One region of the Paenibacillus sp. FSL H8-0548 genome, then DNA from elsewhere that is predicted to be linked to it. Evidence: predicted binding sites of a transcription regulator. Region 1 holds the regulator's gene; the other holds the start of a gene.

Region 1 (8,028 bases):
TTGAACAGCAGTTTGATCCAGCTTAAACAAAATATCGCCTTTCGTTACCTGCTGACCATCAGCTATAGACCACTGGGTAACCTCTGAGCCGTAAGGCGAGTAGATGAAGGTTTCCTGCTCATATAGTGACTTTCCTTTTACTTCAATAGAATTAGAGATCGTTTCCTTTGTTACCTGAAACGTAATAGGCTGATTATCTGCAGTCATATCCACAGGACGTGATGGATTTCCGATTTTGAATAATACAAAACTAATTCCTATTATAATAAGGCCTATAATTCCCCACTTTATTTTTTTCTTCATCATTATGCTCCTTCTACATTTATAAATTAATCGCGCCTAATAGCTGTTAAAGCATCTGTACGTGAAGCACTAATTGCTGGATAGATACCTGACAATATGCCTGTTGCAAGGGCGAATGCCATACCAATCGGAATGGTCATAATTGGAATAAAAATAATAACCGCATCCTCTTCGCCTGAAAACTGATTAATAACGCCACTCATTCCCCATACGATCCAGTATGAAAAAAGAACGCCGAGCAAGCCTCCTAAAAGGCCAAGCAATGCAGCCTCAACAATGAACATATTTCGAATTTGTCCCAAATTTGCGCCAAGCACCTTCATAATGCCAATCTGTCTTCTCCGCTGATATGTACTCATCGTCATCGCTACAACAATCGAGATCGAAGCAATGATAAGTATAAAAACACCAATTCCTAATGCTGCTCCTTTAATAATTTTAAACTCATTGGCAAGCTGTTCCTTCTGATATAAATTAGTTTGAGTGTTGACCGTAAGCTTCTGAAGCTGCTTCTCCACCAGCTCAATATTAGCTTGATTATCTACTTTAACAATGATCGAATTGAAGCTCTGAGGATGATTTTCATTACCGTTGTTCCTCTTAAGCTCGGAATTCAGAAGCTGTGCAGTACTCAGCGATATATAGCCCTTCTTGTTATACATTACTTGATCGTCACTAACTCCAGATGGTTTCTTCAAAATGCCGACAACGCGAAGTGGTCTGCTGACAACCTGTCCATCTTGGGAGTAATAACGAAACTGAATCTGCTTCTGATAAAGAACAGACGGCACAAGGTTCAAATTTCGATATTGTTGATACAAGCTGTCATCATATGGATTTAGATTCATCTGGTCTAGTAGATTTTGTCTGGTCACCTCGTCAACCAGACCTAGCGTTGCACCATAGCTCAGTACAATCGTTCCTTCCACATCGGAAGGTCCACCCTGCAAGTATTCGTTGCCGAATGCGGAGAGCGTCTCCAAATCAGTTCCAATAATTTCAGTTTGATTTTGGGAGACAAGTCCATCAAGCGTCAACATCTCCATATAATCCAGCTGTTGAAAAGGGGCAGCTGCATGAACATGTGGAATTTGTCTCATAATGGCAAGCTTCTGATTAGTCAAATTTCCTAGCTGCTGGATGTTTCCGTCTATGGATGGATCAGATTGACCTGGTTGGACACCCGAATTTGCGGTTACGGTTATTTCATCCATCTTTAGATAGCTGTTCATTTGCTGTTCTATGTATAGCTGTGCTGACTCTCCAATGCTCATAGCTACAATAATAGCAGCACATCCGATAGAGATGCCTGCTGCGCACAAAGCCGTTACAACCTTCCTGCGCTTGACCTGGTCCCAGGAAAGTTTTGATATATCACTAATTCTCAATGAGTATACCTCCCGCCTGCAATTGATCCTGCGCCGCTTCCTGCTCTGTCACTAGAAATCCATCACGTAAGGTTATGATTTTCTCGGTTTGTGCAGCTACCTCACGCTCATGTGTGACGATAATAAAAGTCGTTTTCATTGTTTGATTCAGATGCTTCAAAATCGAAATAATTTCGTCCTCTGTCTTTGTGTCCAAATTACCGGTCGGCTCATCAGCGAATATAACGGATGGCTCCGTGATTAATGATCTAGCTATACTAACGCGCTGCTGCTGACCACCTGATAATTGAGAGGGAAATAGCTCTGCCTTATCTGGAATGCCTACTTGCTCAAGCAAAGCTAGAGATTTCTTCTTCCTAATTGACGGATGAATAGATTGAAAGACGAGCGGCAGCTCCACATTTTCCCGCACCGTTAGATGAGAAATCAGCTCATATGCTTGGAAAATAAAACCAATATGCTTTCTTCTAAACTCTGCCAGCCGATTTTCGCTCATCTCCACAATATTGTGATCAGAAATATAGATTTGTCCTTCCGTAGGCTTCATTAAGCCAGCCATTAAGTTCAACAGCGTCGACTTTCCCGAGCCAGAGCTGCCTAATAAAGCAATCATTTCACCCTTATGTACATTAAAGCTAATTTGTTGCAATACTGCTGTCGTCTCATTTCCATTCAAAAAGGAATGAGATAATTCTTCAACACGTAACAATTCAGTCACTCCCTTCAGTCCCCATTAATAGACGAGTGTTAGGTTAAAAACCACTGCACTCCACAAAAAAAACTTTCTCAACCAAGTAGAGTGCTTCATTCTACTTAAATGAGAAAGTTATATTATTTGGACTCTATTCATAGTTTATCTGAATTTACGATTATATGCTAGGTATGATCAGCTTCTGACCTGGAATTATTTGTGAGGTTTGCAATTGATTTCGATCTTTAATCATAAAAATGATATATCTAACATCCTGACTGCCGTCGGAGTACCGCTTAGCTATATCCCAAAGTGTATCACCAGTATGTACGATAATGGACTGTTCGCCTTTTGCTGCTTCTACTGGGTTATTGCTCGAAGCGTAGGTTCCCATAAGTAAAAAGCTGGTAAACAAAAGAACAAATACTACTGCGCACACGATAATTTTAAGCACATGTCTCTTTACTAATCGCGAAGCCATCAATCGAAATTTCATTCCTTGAGCTTCTTCTTGCTTATGAATGGTTCTATAAAAACTTGGACTAGTTATCATTTATCAGCACCCCAAACGTTTGTTCTGTTTTTAGATTACACGAACAAACGTTTGGTGTCAACAAAGAAAATACGAACTTCTGTACTTAAGAACTTATGTTTGTACGAACTCCGGTTCTATGTTATAATTTGCTACAAACCTACTAATGGAGTGATCGCAGTGTCGAAGATTTCTAACCGACAACATTCGATTCTTGAATTTATTAAGAATGAAGTCCGGGAGAAAGGCTATCCACCCTCTGTTCGAGAAATCGGCGAAGCTGTTGGATTGTTATCCAGTTCAACTGTTCATGGTCATTTAGACCGCTTGGAGAAGAAAGGCCTAATTCGCCGGGACCCGACTAAACCTCGTGCAATTGAAATTTTAGATCAAGAAGGCGCGGACGGCATTATCCCATTATCTGTAGCAAACGTACCGATCATCGGTAAAGTTACTGCTGGCGTTCCCATTATGGCCACTGAGAATATCGAAGAGTACTTCCCGCTCCCCTCCCATTTTGTGGGTGACAACAGTGTTTTTATTTTAAGTGTCATGGGCGAGAGTATGATTGAAGCTGGTATTCACGACGGTGATTATGTCATTGTTCGTCAACAGCAAACCGCAAATAATGGTGAGATCGTTGTTGCAATGACTGAGGATGACGAAGCAACGGTTAAGACATTTTACAAGGAGAAGAACCACATTCGCTTGCAGCCGGAAAATTCGACTATGCAGCCTATTATTCTCCAAAACGTAACCATTTTGGGAAAAGTCATTGGACTTTTCCGTGATATTCATTAAATCTACTGTTAAGCGTACATAAGAAAGAGGCTGAATCCATGCGTAAGCATAAGTGATTCAGCCTCTTCTTTATTTTAAATATAGGAAAGCAGATCATCTCGCCATATAGACGCCGAAGTCGTTTCTTCGTATTACGGCTTCCTCCATCTATATGGCTCGCTTACCAATCAAGCGGGTTGAGATTGTCTGCTTTTGATAAAGGGCCAATCTTTTACGGTTAAGCCTCGGATACTCATAAAGCAATCCTTCATACACCACTTCGAATTTTCCGTGCAAAAGAAAATCGTTAGGAGTTACTAATGCTGATGGACGCTCCCAAAGGTTAACATCGCTGCTGCGAAGTGCTTCTGCAACAAACTGCGAACAAAAATAAGAATCCGTGAGCTTTAAGTCTACGTTGAACAGCACACCCAGCAACCCAATCAAATTGTAGCGATAACTATCCTTGTTCTTTTTAAAGGTTTGAATGACCTGAAGAATTGATGCTCGCTGTTTTGCAGTGACCGAAATTCGCAGCAGTACACATCTCGTATTCGGGAACTGACGGAAAGTGCCTTCATACACGTCCTCCTTAACAAAACCTGCAAACAAAGGATTTTTCGCGTGTTTTCTACCGAAGCTATATACCTCCTGCAAATCGGTATCCAGGACTAGAGATGCGTGATTAAATGGCGCGCCTGTAAAGCCTTGAATCAATCGTGTAAAGCATGTACCGGTATCGCTTAATAAAACATATATGTTATTTGTTAAGTTCTGCTGAGCCATAATCTCTCGCACTCTGACCACCTCATTAACTGCGTTTGTCCGATATTCCGGACATAACTTCCTTATTCGAATATAGCAATAAGGCTGTATTCCGGATAGTACCAACTCTTTATGGTACTGATCAGCTCACAGCTTAATTAAGCGAAACAGAGCCGTTTGTCTAAACGTCAATCAACGTTTTTTCACTGCCCATACGCCCGAGTAGGTATTCGCATAGAATAGCCTAGTGGCTTAATCATGAGGAGAGTGATCTTTTGAGTAATTACGCGATGCCCTTTAAAGCACAGCAACTGAATGCAATGAATAATCAACCGTTGGTCGTATACCCTGTAGATCCCTATGTAGTCGAGGTGTTAAAATCCTGTATCGGCAAATGTGTTTCCATTAAAACAACAGACGGTCATATTGACGGAACCGTTGTCGATTGTAAATCAGACCATGTAGTACTTCGCTGCTGCAATGACATCTATTTTGTTCGGATCTCAGAAATCGTATGGATTAAGCCTAAATAATAAGTAGAAACGGCTGTCGCCGTTCTTATGGCGGTGGCGCGTTTCATTCCGGAGAAATATAGAGATCGTATGGCGTAATGATCTGCTTTCCTATATTTTAAATAAGCCCTAGAGGGGCAAGCCGGTACGGCCTCCCCCTCTAGGGCTTAAATAATCGAGCATTGACTTCGAGATGGAGACATAAAAAGGTTGAAAAATTAGTGCGGGTAATCGAATTCCCAGCGTACAACTTCAACTCTCCAACCCTTTGATGTTTTCACCAAAGTTCCGTTCTCAGAAGCGTAGACTCCTGCTTGTTCAACCATGACACTTCTTGAAATAAACATCATTTGATCGTTTCCATATAGATAGGATGGATTTTTATCGCTCGCAAAAGATATAAACGGAAGTTTGAGATTGTCAGGAAATTGTTTTAAGCCTCCGCTGCTTAAAATCTCTTGGATCATACGTTCAGTGAAGTAGGGTCTCAAATGCTGTTGCTTTTGTTTGATCCCTGACAGATCATATGCTATCGATACCTTGTTCATAATAGCCACTGCATCCTCAAGTGAGAGAGGCGGTTCCACAATAACATCAATTCTCTTTTGCAACTCATAGTCAACTAGTATAGCTAGCCTTTCACGCGGAAGCCATTCAACTGATAATCCTAGAGCCTCGCCTACGAATCGAATGGGCACATAAGTTACTCCACGCTCAACCTTAGCGGGCACATCAAGCGTATAGAATTCTCCATTTATTTGAGCTGATTTCGAGTTTATTTGTAATTTAACTTCCCTCTCATTCTTACTAATCTTAATCGTATTATCTGTCTTATTCCAATTAACGATTCCGTTCATATATTCCGATACGGCACGTATGGGTACCAATACACGCCCATTTGTCACTTTGTCATTCGGTACGCTAATCGACTGAAAAGTCATGTTATTTGCTTCTGTAGTTTGAGGAATCCAAGCCACACAAACGAGCATGATACAAATTAATAATAAATATCTTCTCAAAAAGCTCCTCCTTCCTGCTCCATACACGATTGTTCTTCAACATAATTAACGCAAATGATCGGTAAATGTTGCACATCGCGCAGCTCCCTAGAACTGTTTATTGAAGCATGCTTGCACAAACAAATCACCCTTACGGATGATTGGAAATCGCAGTCGCGTCCGCTCACACTTCTAACGGAAACCAGTGACGCTAAATCGCCAATATATGTCGTTTCAAGATTCTAACGGAAGCACAGGCCTCTATTTGTACCCTACATACACGATATCGCTTCATTTCTGCGTAATAGCGTCTCCCACTTCCGTTAAAATGTGAAGCTAACCATAAATGACACTTTAGCGTCGCTGGCTTCCGTTAGCTTTCGTTATCCCCTCTCCGGCTTCTGGAGCAGCATTGTTATCGACAGGTTCGGAGTATCCATAGTTTCCCAAATAACAAAAAAATCCCTCAACGCTTGCAGCGTCAAGGGATTCCGGTTTTAGTAAAGAGTCAAATACTGATCGCGTTCCCATTGGTGAACTTGGGTACGGTACATATCCCACTCGATTTCTTTCAGCTCGTAGAAATGTGCAAGCGCATGATCGCCTAGTGCATCGCAAACGATGTCACTTCTAAGCATTTCATCAAGTGCTTCCTTCAAATCAAGCGGCAAGCTTGGAATACCTGCATCCTGACGTTCTTCCTCTGTCATGATATAAATGTTCCGGTCTGTAGGGGACGGCAATGGAAGCTTGTTCTGAATGCCGTCAAGACCTGCTCTTAGCATAACTGCTAGTGCCAAATAAGGGTTTGCTGCTGGATCCGGGTTCCGAACCTCAACACGAGTACTAAGTCCACGTGAAGCTGGTATACGAATCATTGGCGAACGGTTGCTTGCAGACCATGCAACATAACATGGAGCTTCATAACCAGGCACAAGACGCTTATACGAGTTAATCGTCGGATTCGTAATTGCAGCCATTGCACGTGCATGGTGCAAAATACCAGCCATATAATGACGTGCAGCCGCACTCAAGCCTAATTTATCCTTCTCGTCATAGAACATGTTTGTACTGTCTTGGAACAACGATTGATGACAGTGCATACCTGAGCCATTCACACCGAACAATGGCTTAGGCATAAAGGATGCATGCAGACCATGCTCACGAGCAACGGTTTTGACCACAAGCTTAAAGGTTTGAATTTGATCCGCAGCCTTAATCGCATCTGCATATTTGAAATCAATTTCATGCTGTCCAGGAGCTACCTCATGGTGAGAGGCTTCAATTTCAAAGCCCATCTCTTCAAGCGTCAATACGATCTCGCGACGACAGTTCTCACCCATATCCATAGGTGCTAGATCGAAATAACCGCCTTGGTCATTCAATTCAGTCGTAGGCTCGCCACGCTCATCCGTTTTGAACAAGAAAAACTCAGGCTCAGGTCCAACATTCATTGCTGTATAACCAAGCGCTTCTGCTTCTCGAAGAGCACGCTTCAGAATGCCGCGCGGATCTCCAGCAAATGGCGTTCCATCAGGCATATAGATATCGCAGATCAAACGAGCAACACGGTCTTGGGTTACCCATGGAAATACAACCCAAGTATCTAAATCAGGATACAAATACATATCAGATTCTTCAATACGCACATAACCTTCAATAGATGAACCGTCGAACATCATTTTATTATCGAGCGCTTTCTCTAGTTGACTAACGGGAATCTCTACATTTTTAATTGTTCCTAGCAAATCCGTAAATTGCAAACGAATAAACCGAACATTTTGTTCCTGTGTAATACGTCTAATATCATCTTTAGTGTAACTCACAGAATCATCTCCTTAGTTGGCAAACCGATTGTTATACTGGCCAATCTAGCGCTTATTTAAGAATCGAGTCAATTGACCTTGAATTAGCGAGGCTTGTCCCGGTCTTTTCTCTAGCAATTGCTGTTTAAGCAAACGATGCAGCTGCTGATCAGAGAGCTCACGACGTTTCACTTCTGATTGCTCACTTACGATCGTCGCGTCATCCGATTCTTTCGACACCGGATTCATTACTT
Region 2 (8,028 bases), 420 kb from region 1:
TCGATAAACGAGGCTTTTTCGATTAGATGCCGATTCACTTGAGAAATGAGGCTTTCGCCGCTTTTGACACGTGTATTGAGCATGTATTATACTTGGTGAAACAGCTTTACGGAAGGATCTGGGGGATACATAGATGAGAGAGACTACAAATGCAGTAACTCATGCCAGCTTGGCAAATACCGCGCGGCCGGTCACAGCATCCGGTCATTTTTTCGAACGAACGACTCACGCTATGCACACCTTTGGGGTAGATCGCTTTAAGGAGGGAAATGCGTGAATCTTGCAAATCGCATTACGTTAGTTAGAATATTTTTGGTGCCGATTATTATGTTTTTCCTGCTAATTAAAGTAAATTTGGGGTCGTTCAGCATCTCAGACTTCTCCATTACATACAATCAAATCGCAGCGGCACTCATTTTTATTGTGGCAGCAAGCACAGATGGATTAGACGGCTACATCGCACGCAAGAACAAAATCGTCACTAACCTTGGCAAGCTGCTTGATCCTTTAGCGGATAAGCTTCTTGTTGCAGCTGTGCTTATTTCACTAGTGGAAATGGACAAGCTGAATGCTCTAATTGCAATCGTGATTATCAGTCGTGAATTCGCGGTCACTGGTCTACGCCAGATTGCTCTGTTGGAAGGCTCCGTTATGGCTGCGAGCACTTGGGGCAAATGGAAGACAGCGATCCAAATTACGATGATCATTGCGCTTTTAATCAACAATTTCCCATTCAATTTTATTGATTTTCCATTTGATGTCATTGCCAGCTGGGTAGCCGCCGCTATTACGGTATACTCAGGTGTTGATTATTTCTTAAAGAACAAGCATTTGATACCTGTTGAATAAGTTAAAGCATCTTTCCGTTAGACGGAGAGATGCTTTTGTCATTAGAGCATTGCCGCACGCATCACATGAAAAGGGGAAATGAACAAATGAAAGCAGAAATTATCGCGGTCGGAACAGAGCTGCTGCTTGGCCAAATCGTCAATACAAATGCACAGTTTTTATCACAAAAGCTGGCGGGGCTTGGGATAGATGTTTATTTTCAAACGGTAGTCGGCGATAATAGCGAGCGGCTGCGGCAAGCGATTGAGATCGGCCGGAGCAGGGCGGACTTGCTCGTCTTTACAGGTGGACTTGGTCCTACACAGGATGATCTTACAAAGGACGTTTTAGCGGAGTTTTTGAAACGAAAGCTGTTGATACATGAGCCTTCAATGGAGCAAATCGAGGAGATGTTCAGCTCGCGGGGCATTCATATGGTGGAGAGCAATCGGCGTCAGGCGCTGATGATTGAAGGCTGCGAGCCGCTTGAAAATACGACAGGCTTAGCAGTTGGAAATGGCTTGACCGCAGACGGAACGCACTATTTGCTGCTGCCTGGGCCGCCGCGCGAGATGAAGCCGATGATGGATGGCGCTGCAGAGATGTGGCTGCGATCTGTGCTTGGCGAGGCAGACCCGCTCTATTCACGCGTGTTGAAGTTTGCAGGCATAGGTGAATCTAATCTTGAAGCCAAGCTGCTCGATTTGATTGATGCTCAGGTTGATCCGACGATTGCTCCTTATGCCAAAGAGGGCGAGGTCGCTATACGGGTATCAACCAAAGCTGCTTCATTAATAGATGCAGATCGGAAAATAGATGATACCGTCGCCAAAATAAAAGAACGAATAGGTGAATTTTTGTACGCAGAGCAGGACATCACCATCGAGGAGGAGATTGTGCGCCTGCTGAGAGCCTCAGGACGCAAGCTGGCGAGCGCAGAGAGCTGTAGTGGGGGTTTGTTCGCAGAGCTGATTACGAACGTTCCTGGGAGCAGCGGGGAGTATGTAGGAGGTGTGGTCACTTATACCAACATGATGAAGCATCACCTGCTCAGCATCCCATTGAGTCAGCTTGAGGGCGAGGGGGCGCCTGGCGCAATAAGCGATTCAACAGCGGCGTTGATGGCGGAGCGGGTGCGAAATCTTTCAGATGCGGATTATGGCGTGTCCTTAACAGGCGTTGCAGGGCCGTCGGAATCCGAGGGCAAGCCTGTTGGGCTTGTATATGTAGCAATCGCAGAGCGCGGCAAGCCAACCGTCGTACATACTCTTAATCTCAGAGGCGGCAGAAGCATGATCAGGTTGCGTGCGGTTAAATCGGCTTTATACCGTTTATGGCTTGCTCTGCAAGCACAGTAATAGAAGCATGCGGCGACACCTACCCATTCCGATACAAGAAATAATGTTTGTCAATTGGCAGGCAAGCCGTTATAATAAAGATTAATTAGCGGAAGAACCGTGGCGAAGAATACTTTGCTGCGGTTTTTTTATGTTCATGTAAGGAGGCAAAGCAAAAAGGCGAATGTATGTTCGAAAAAATGCTTGTCAACCTGCCTGAAAAAAGGTATCATAAAATTATAAATAAAGAAGGATGTGAGTTTCTTGTCGGATCGTCGCGCTGCACTAGAAATGGCTTTGCGTCAAATTGAGAAACAATTTGGTAAAGGCTCCATCATGAAATTGGGAGAATCCACACACATGCAAGTTGAGACCGTGCCCAGCGGTTCACTTGCTCTAGATATCGCATTAGGAATAGGCGGATTGCCGCGTGGTCGTGTTATTGAAATATATGGACCGGAATCTTCAGGTAAAACTACAGTTGCGCTTCATGCGATTGCTGAGGTCCAACGTATTGGCGGACAAGCTGCCTTCATCGATGCAGAGCATGCACTGGATCCGCTTTATGCAAGCAAGCTTGGCGTAAATATTGATGAGCTATTGCTTTCACAGCCAGATACGGGAGAGCAAGGTTTGGAAATCGCAGAAGCATTAGTTCGCAGTGGTGCGGTTGATATCGTAGTTATTGACTCTGTTGCGGCACTTGTACCGAAAGCGGAAATTGAAGGCGATATGGGTGATTCTCACGTTGGTCTTCAAGCGCGTCTGATGTCACAGGCTTTGCGCAAGCTCTCAGGAGCAATCAGCAAATCGAAGACCATTGCGATCTTCATCAACCAATTGCGTGAGAAAGTAGGCGTAATGTTCGGTAACCCTGAGACAACGCCAGGCGGTCGCGCATTGAAGTTCTACTCCACCATTCGTCTTGACGTGCGTCGTATTGAGACGCTGAAGCAAGGCAACGACATGGTTGGTAACCGTACTCGTATTAAAGTAGTTAAAAATAAAGTGGCTCCTCCGTTTAAACAAGCTGAGGTTGATATCATGTACGGCGAAGGTATTTCCAGAGAAGGTACGCTAATTGATATTGGCGTCGAGCTGGATATTGTACAGAAGAGCGGTGCGTGGTTCTCTTATAATGGCGAGCGTTTGGGCCAAGGTCGCGAGAATGCGAAGCAGTACTTGAAGGATCATAAGGATGTTGCTGAGGTTATTGAGAAGCAGATCCGTGATGCGAGCAATTTGTCTGCCACTGCAAATCAGGCTAATTTCAAGCCTGAGGAAGACGACGAAGAATTTGAAGATCTAGAATAAAGTGACCTGATTTCATACTTGCTGATGCTTCGCCGTCCCGCTAGGGACGGCGAAGCTGCGTTTAGAGAGGATGTACCGTGTGACGGGTAACCATGTTAGCAATGAAGAGGAATGGATGATTTTGTCTGTTCGAACGGATAAGAAGGACCGGAGATTATATCATCTGTTTGCTGACTCAGAGAAGCCGATGTTGTCCGTACATGAAGATATACTAATTCGGTATCGGCTGACGAAGGGGCATACATTAACGGAGGCCCAAATCGAAGAGATTCGCATGGAAGATGAACGTTATCGGTCCTATGTGCTGGCAATCGCTTATTTAGGTGCAAGGCCAAGAACAAAAAAACAGATCGAGCAATATTTGCAGCGCAAATTATTTGAGACGGAGAATATACAATATGCGCTTGACCGTTTAGAAAGAGAGCATATTGTGGATGATGAACAATATGCACGAGAATTTGCGAAAAGTCGACTAAAAAACAGCTTGAAGGGACGACGCTTCATTCAGCAGGAGCTGCAAATGCGAGGCGTGTCGAAAGAAGCAGCAGCAGAAGCGACAGCTGCGTTGGATGAACAAGTTGAATTGCTGTCGGCGAAGAAGGCGGCTGAGAAGAAATCTCGCTCCTTAAAAGGCGAGCCCTTAGACCAAAAACGCAAGCTAATGGGCTATTTAATGCGCAGAGGCTTCTCAGTAGATATCGTCAAGGAAGCGATCAAGTCGATCGATTTGAATGGGGAAGACAATGTATTCGAGGAAGATGATGGGCTTTTGCTTGACAATTGATTTTGTGAAAAGATAAAATGAGGTTGTATTCTTTCAAATTAGAATCAATTTTCCTTCCAAAAGTTGATTCGAAATGATTATTTTCGTCAAATTTAGTAAATGTTGAAACGGTTTGAAGCCGGTTGAAAACCTAATATCATCCCAAGCAGTGCCTTGGTGTATGCAACAAGGAGGTGAACAAGATGCCTGATGTCATTTGGATCTTGATCTGTCTCTTTGTTGGCGCAATTTTCTTTGGGATTGGTTTTTTTACTCGAAAGTCGATTGCTGAGGCGAAAATTTCAAGCGCTGAGCAGGCTGCCATCGTAATCGTAGAAAATGCGAAGAAGGAAGCAGAAGCTCAGAAGAAAGAAACGGTGCTGGAAGCAAAAGATGAAGTCCACAAACTTCGTTCCGAAGCTGAGAGAGACATTCGTGAACGACGCAACGAAGCTCAACGTCAGGAAAGACGTTTGCTCCAAAAAGAGGAGTCGCTGGATAAAAAGTTAGAAGCGCTGGAACGCAAAGAAGAAACTGTAGCCAACAAAGAAAAACGGATCGAAGAAACGCAAGAGCAGATCGATTCCATTTACAAGCAGCAGCTTAGTGAATTGGAACGTATATCGAGTCTGACAACGGAAGATGCGAAATCGATCATTTTATCCAATGTTGAACAGGAAGTACGACATGAAACAGCACAGATGATCAAAGAGATCGAGCAGCAAGCGAAAGAAGAGGCCGATAAGAAAGCCCGTGATATTATATCACTTGCTATTCAACGCTGTGCGGCCGATCATGTGGCAGAAACGACGGTTTCCGTTGTTACTTTGCCTAATGAAGAAATGAAGGGCCGTATTATTGGGCGTGAAGGCCGAAATATCCGTGCTTTGGAAACATTGACTGGTATCGATCTAATTATCGACGATACACCGGAAGCGGTCATTTTGTCTGGTTTCGACCCGATAAGACGCGAAATTGCCCGCACTTCTTTAGAAAAGCTTGTAGCTGATGGTCGTATCCATCCTGCCCGAATTGAAGAAATGGTTGAAAAATCTCGCAAAGAGGTTGATGAGCGAATCCGTGAATACGGTGAACAAGCCACTTTCGAGGTTGGCGTTCATAGCTTGCATCCGGATTTGATAAAGATTTTAGGTCGATTGAAGTACCGGACAAGTTACGGTCAGAATGTTTTGAAGCACTCCATGGAGGTCGCTTACCTAACTGGATTGATGGCAGCAGAGCTTGGCCAAGATATTACGCTGGCGAAGCGTGCAGGCTTGCTGCATGATATCGGTAAGGCGCTTGACCACGAGGTGGAAGGCTCACACGTTGAAATCGGTGTGGAGCTTGCTAAGAAATACAAGGAGCATCCTGTCGTTATTAACAGTATTGCTTCTCATCACGGGGATACGGAAGCCACTTCCGTTATCGCGATGCTCGTAGGAGCAGCTGACGCTTTGTCGGCAGCACGTCCAGGAGCTCGTCGTGAAACGCTTGAAACGTATATTAAACGACTGGAGAAGCTAGAAGATATCTCTGAATCGTTTGAGGGTGTTGAAAAATCGTATGCGATACAAGCTGGCCGCGAAGTGCGTGTCATGGTGCAGCCAGAAAAAATCGACGATACTGAAGCATTCCGCCTTGCACGTGATATTACGAAAAAAATCGAGAGCGAGCTCGATTATCCAGGACATATTAAAGTTACGGTTATTCGAGAAACTCGTGCGGTTGAATATGCGAAATAAGTAACAAAAAAATATTAGCTTTTCAGAAAAGTGGCTGCTTGTTAGCCACTTTTCTGTTTGCAAGCGTACAAAAAAGGAAGTGTATTTACATGAATGTATTATTTATTGGTGATATTGTAGGAAACGTTGGAAGAAGCGCTTTGAAGCGTGTACTGCCGGCACTTAAAAGCAAATACAACCCTCATATTATTATTGCAAATGGTGAGAATGCGGCAGCAGGCCGTGGAATTACAGCAACAATAGCGAAGGAATTTTTCGAATGGGGCATCCATGGCATAACGATGGGCAACCATACGTGGGACAATAAAGATATTTTTGAATGGATTGATGACGAGCCTCGCCTTGTTCGTCCAGCCAATTACGCCGAAGGCGCGCCTGGACAAGGGATGGCGTTTATTAAAGCAGGAGGAAAACAGCTGGCGATTATCAATCTGCAAGGGCGTACATTTTTGCCGCCGATTGATTGTCCTTTCCGAAAAGCAGATGAGCTGATTGAAGAGGCAAGTGAGAGAACGAGCAATATACTTGTCGATTTCCATGCTGAAGCAACCTCGGAGAAGATCGCGATGGGCTGGCATCTTGATGGAAGAGCATCGATTGTACTGGGTACGCATACGCATGTACAGACGAATGATGATACCATTTTGCCAGGCGGGACGGCTTACATAACAGATGTGGGCATGGTTGGTCCCAAAGAAGGTGTGCTTGGCATGGAGCGGAACGCCGTGCTTCACAAATTTATTACACAGCTGCCTGTTCGTTTTGTTGTCGATGAAGGCAAATGGCATTTGCATGCTATTTCAGTGCAAATCGATGATGAAACGGGAAAAGCTCGAAAAATTGAAAAGATTCGTCTAACAGAGGATGAATGGCTTCTTATGTAATGATGATAACATTCAAACTGTTCCGACTATTCAGAACAGTTTGTGAATAATCGGAATAAAAGCAGGAATTTTTTAAACTCCCTCGAATACTATTTAAAAGTGGAATCCATCCAACAGTCCAAGGGGAGGTTCTTTTTATGGATGTATTAAAAGTTTCAGCAAAGTCTAATCCAAATTCCGTTGCAGGTGCGCTAGCTGGTGTTCTTCGTGAACGTGGCGGTGCGGAACTGCAAGCCATTGGTGCTGGCGCATTAAATCAAGCGATTAAAGCAGTAGCAATCGCTCGCGGATTTGTAGCTCCCAGCGGGGTGGATTTAATTTGTATACCAGCTTTTACGGACATCGTTATCGACGGGGAGGATCGAACTGCAATCAAATTGATTGTCGAGCCTCGGTAGCAAGTCTAGGTGGCGTAAGTAATACGCCAGCTAGATAAAAGGAACTGTTTCGCCTGTTTACGACGTAGACAGGTTTTTTTGCTGTGATTCCAACAAGCGGCGAGGGGCGAGATGATGAAAATAGTCGATTTTCATTGTGATGTGCTTTGTAAATTGTTGCTCGATAAGCAACTGACGTTTCAAGGGAGCAAGCCAGGTAAATTAGATGTTACATACGAGCGTCTGAAGGCAGCTGGAACGATTCTGCAAGTTTTTGCGATCTATGTTCCACAATCGATGAATGGGCGTTTAGAGCCTATTCTGGAGAGTATTGATCGGTTTCACCAAATGGTAATGTCCTGTGAGAATATGAAATGGGTGAGGACGGCCGTGGAGCTGGACTCTTGTATAGAGCAAGGGAAAATAGGCGCGTTATTGTCATTGGAAGGTGTCGATGGGCTTCAAGGCGAAATGTCTATGCTCCGTATTATGCACCAATTAGGCATACGGGCTGCAGGAATGACTTGGAATCATGCGAATTGGGCCGCAGACGGAGCGATGGAGCCTAGAGGCGGAGGCCTGACGACAAAAGGCCGTTTATTTGTAGAGGAATGTAATAAATTGGATATACTATTAGATGTATCGCATTTGTCTGAACGAGCGTTTTGGGAGGTTGCTGAGCACTCGAATAAGGCAGTGATTGCCTCGCATTCAAATGCAAGAGCGATCTGCGATCATCCGCGCAATTTAACGAATGCACAGATTGAGAAGCTGATCGAA

What was found. Region 1 encodes LexA, which represses DNA repair genes until DNA is damaged. Its sites were predicted from a motif close to CGAACATATGTTCG; they were not measured.
Positions count from the first base shown of each region.
Region 2: recA (recombinase RecA) is a predicted target of LexA. The motif match lies at 2,347-2,360, and genes of this name have one in related genera.

Region 1 covers NZ_CP152049.1:3,957,298-3,965,325, forward strand. Annotated here, with positions in the region: gene MHI37_RS16870 (efflux RND transporter periplasmic adaptor subunit) at 1-306, opposite strand, end outside; gene MHI37_RS16875 (FtsX-like permease family protein) at 330-1,691, opposite strand; gene MHI37_RS16880 (ABC transporter ATP-binding protein) at 1,681-2,400, opposite strand; gene MHI37_RS16885 (LysM peptidoglycan-binding domain-containing protein) at 2,561-2,878, opposite strand; gene lexA (transcriptional repressor LexA) at 3,095-3,715, shown strand; gene MHI37_RS16895 (hypothetical protein) at 3,863-4,492, opposite strand; gene MHI37_RS16900 (DUF2642 domain-containing protein) at 4,735-4,992, shown strand; gene MHI37_RS16905 (copper amine oxidase N-terminal domain-containing protein) at 5,190-5,990, opposite strand; gene glnA (type I glutamate--ammonia ligase) at 6,467-7,795, opposite strand; gene MHI37_RS16915 (MerR family transcriptional regulator) at 7,841-8,028, opposite strand, start outside.
Region 2 covers NZ_CP152049.1:3,536,361-3,544,388, forward strand. Annotated here, with positions in the region: gene MHI37_RS14925 (hypothetical protein) at 134-277, shown strand; gene pgsA (CDP-diacylglycerol--glycerol-3-phosphate 3-phosphatidyltransferase) at 274-849, shown strand; gene MHI37_RS14935 (competence/damage-inducible protein A) at 936-2,186, shown strand; gene recA (recombinase RecA) at 2,430-3,479, shown strand; gene MHI37_RS14945 (RecX family transcriptional regulator) at 3,559-4,263, shown strand; gene rny (ribonuclease Y) at 4,446-5,987, shown strand; gene MHI37_RS14955 (TIGR00282 family metallophosphoesterase) at 6,077-6,871, shown strand; gene MHI37_RS14960 (stage V sporulation protein S) at 7,009-7,269, shown strand; gene MHI37_RS14965 (dipeptidase) at 7,381-8,028, shown strand, end outside.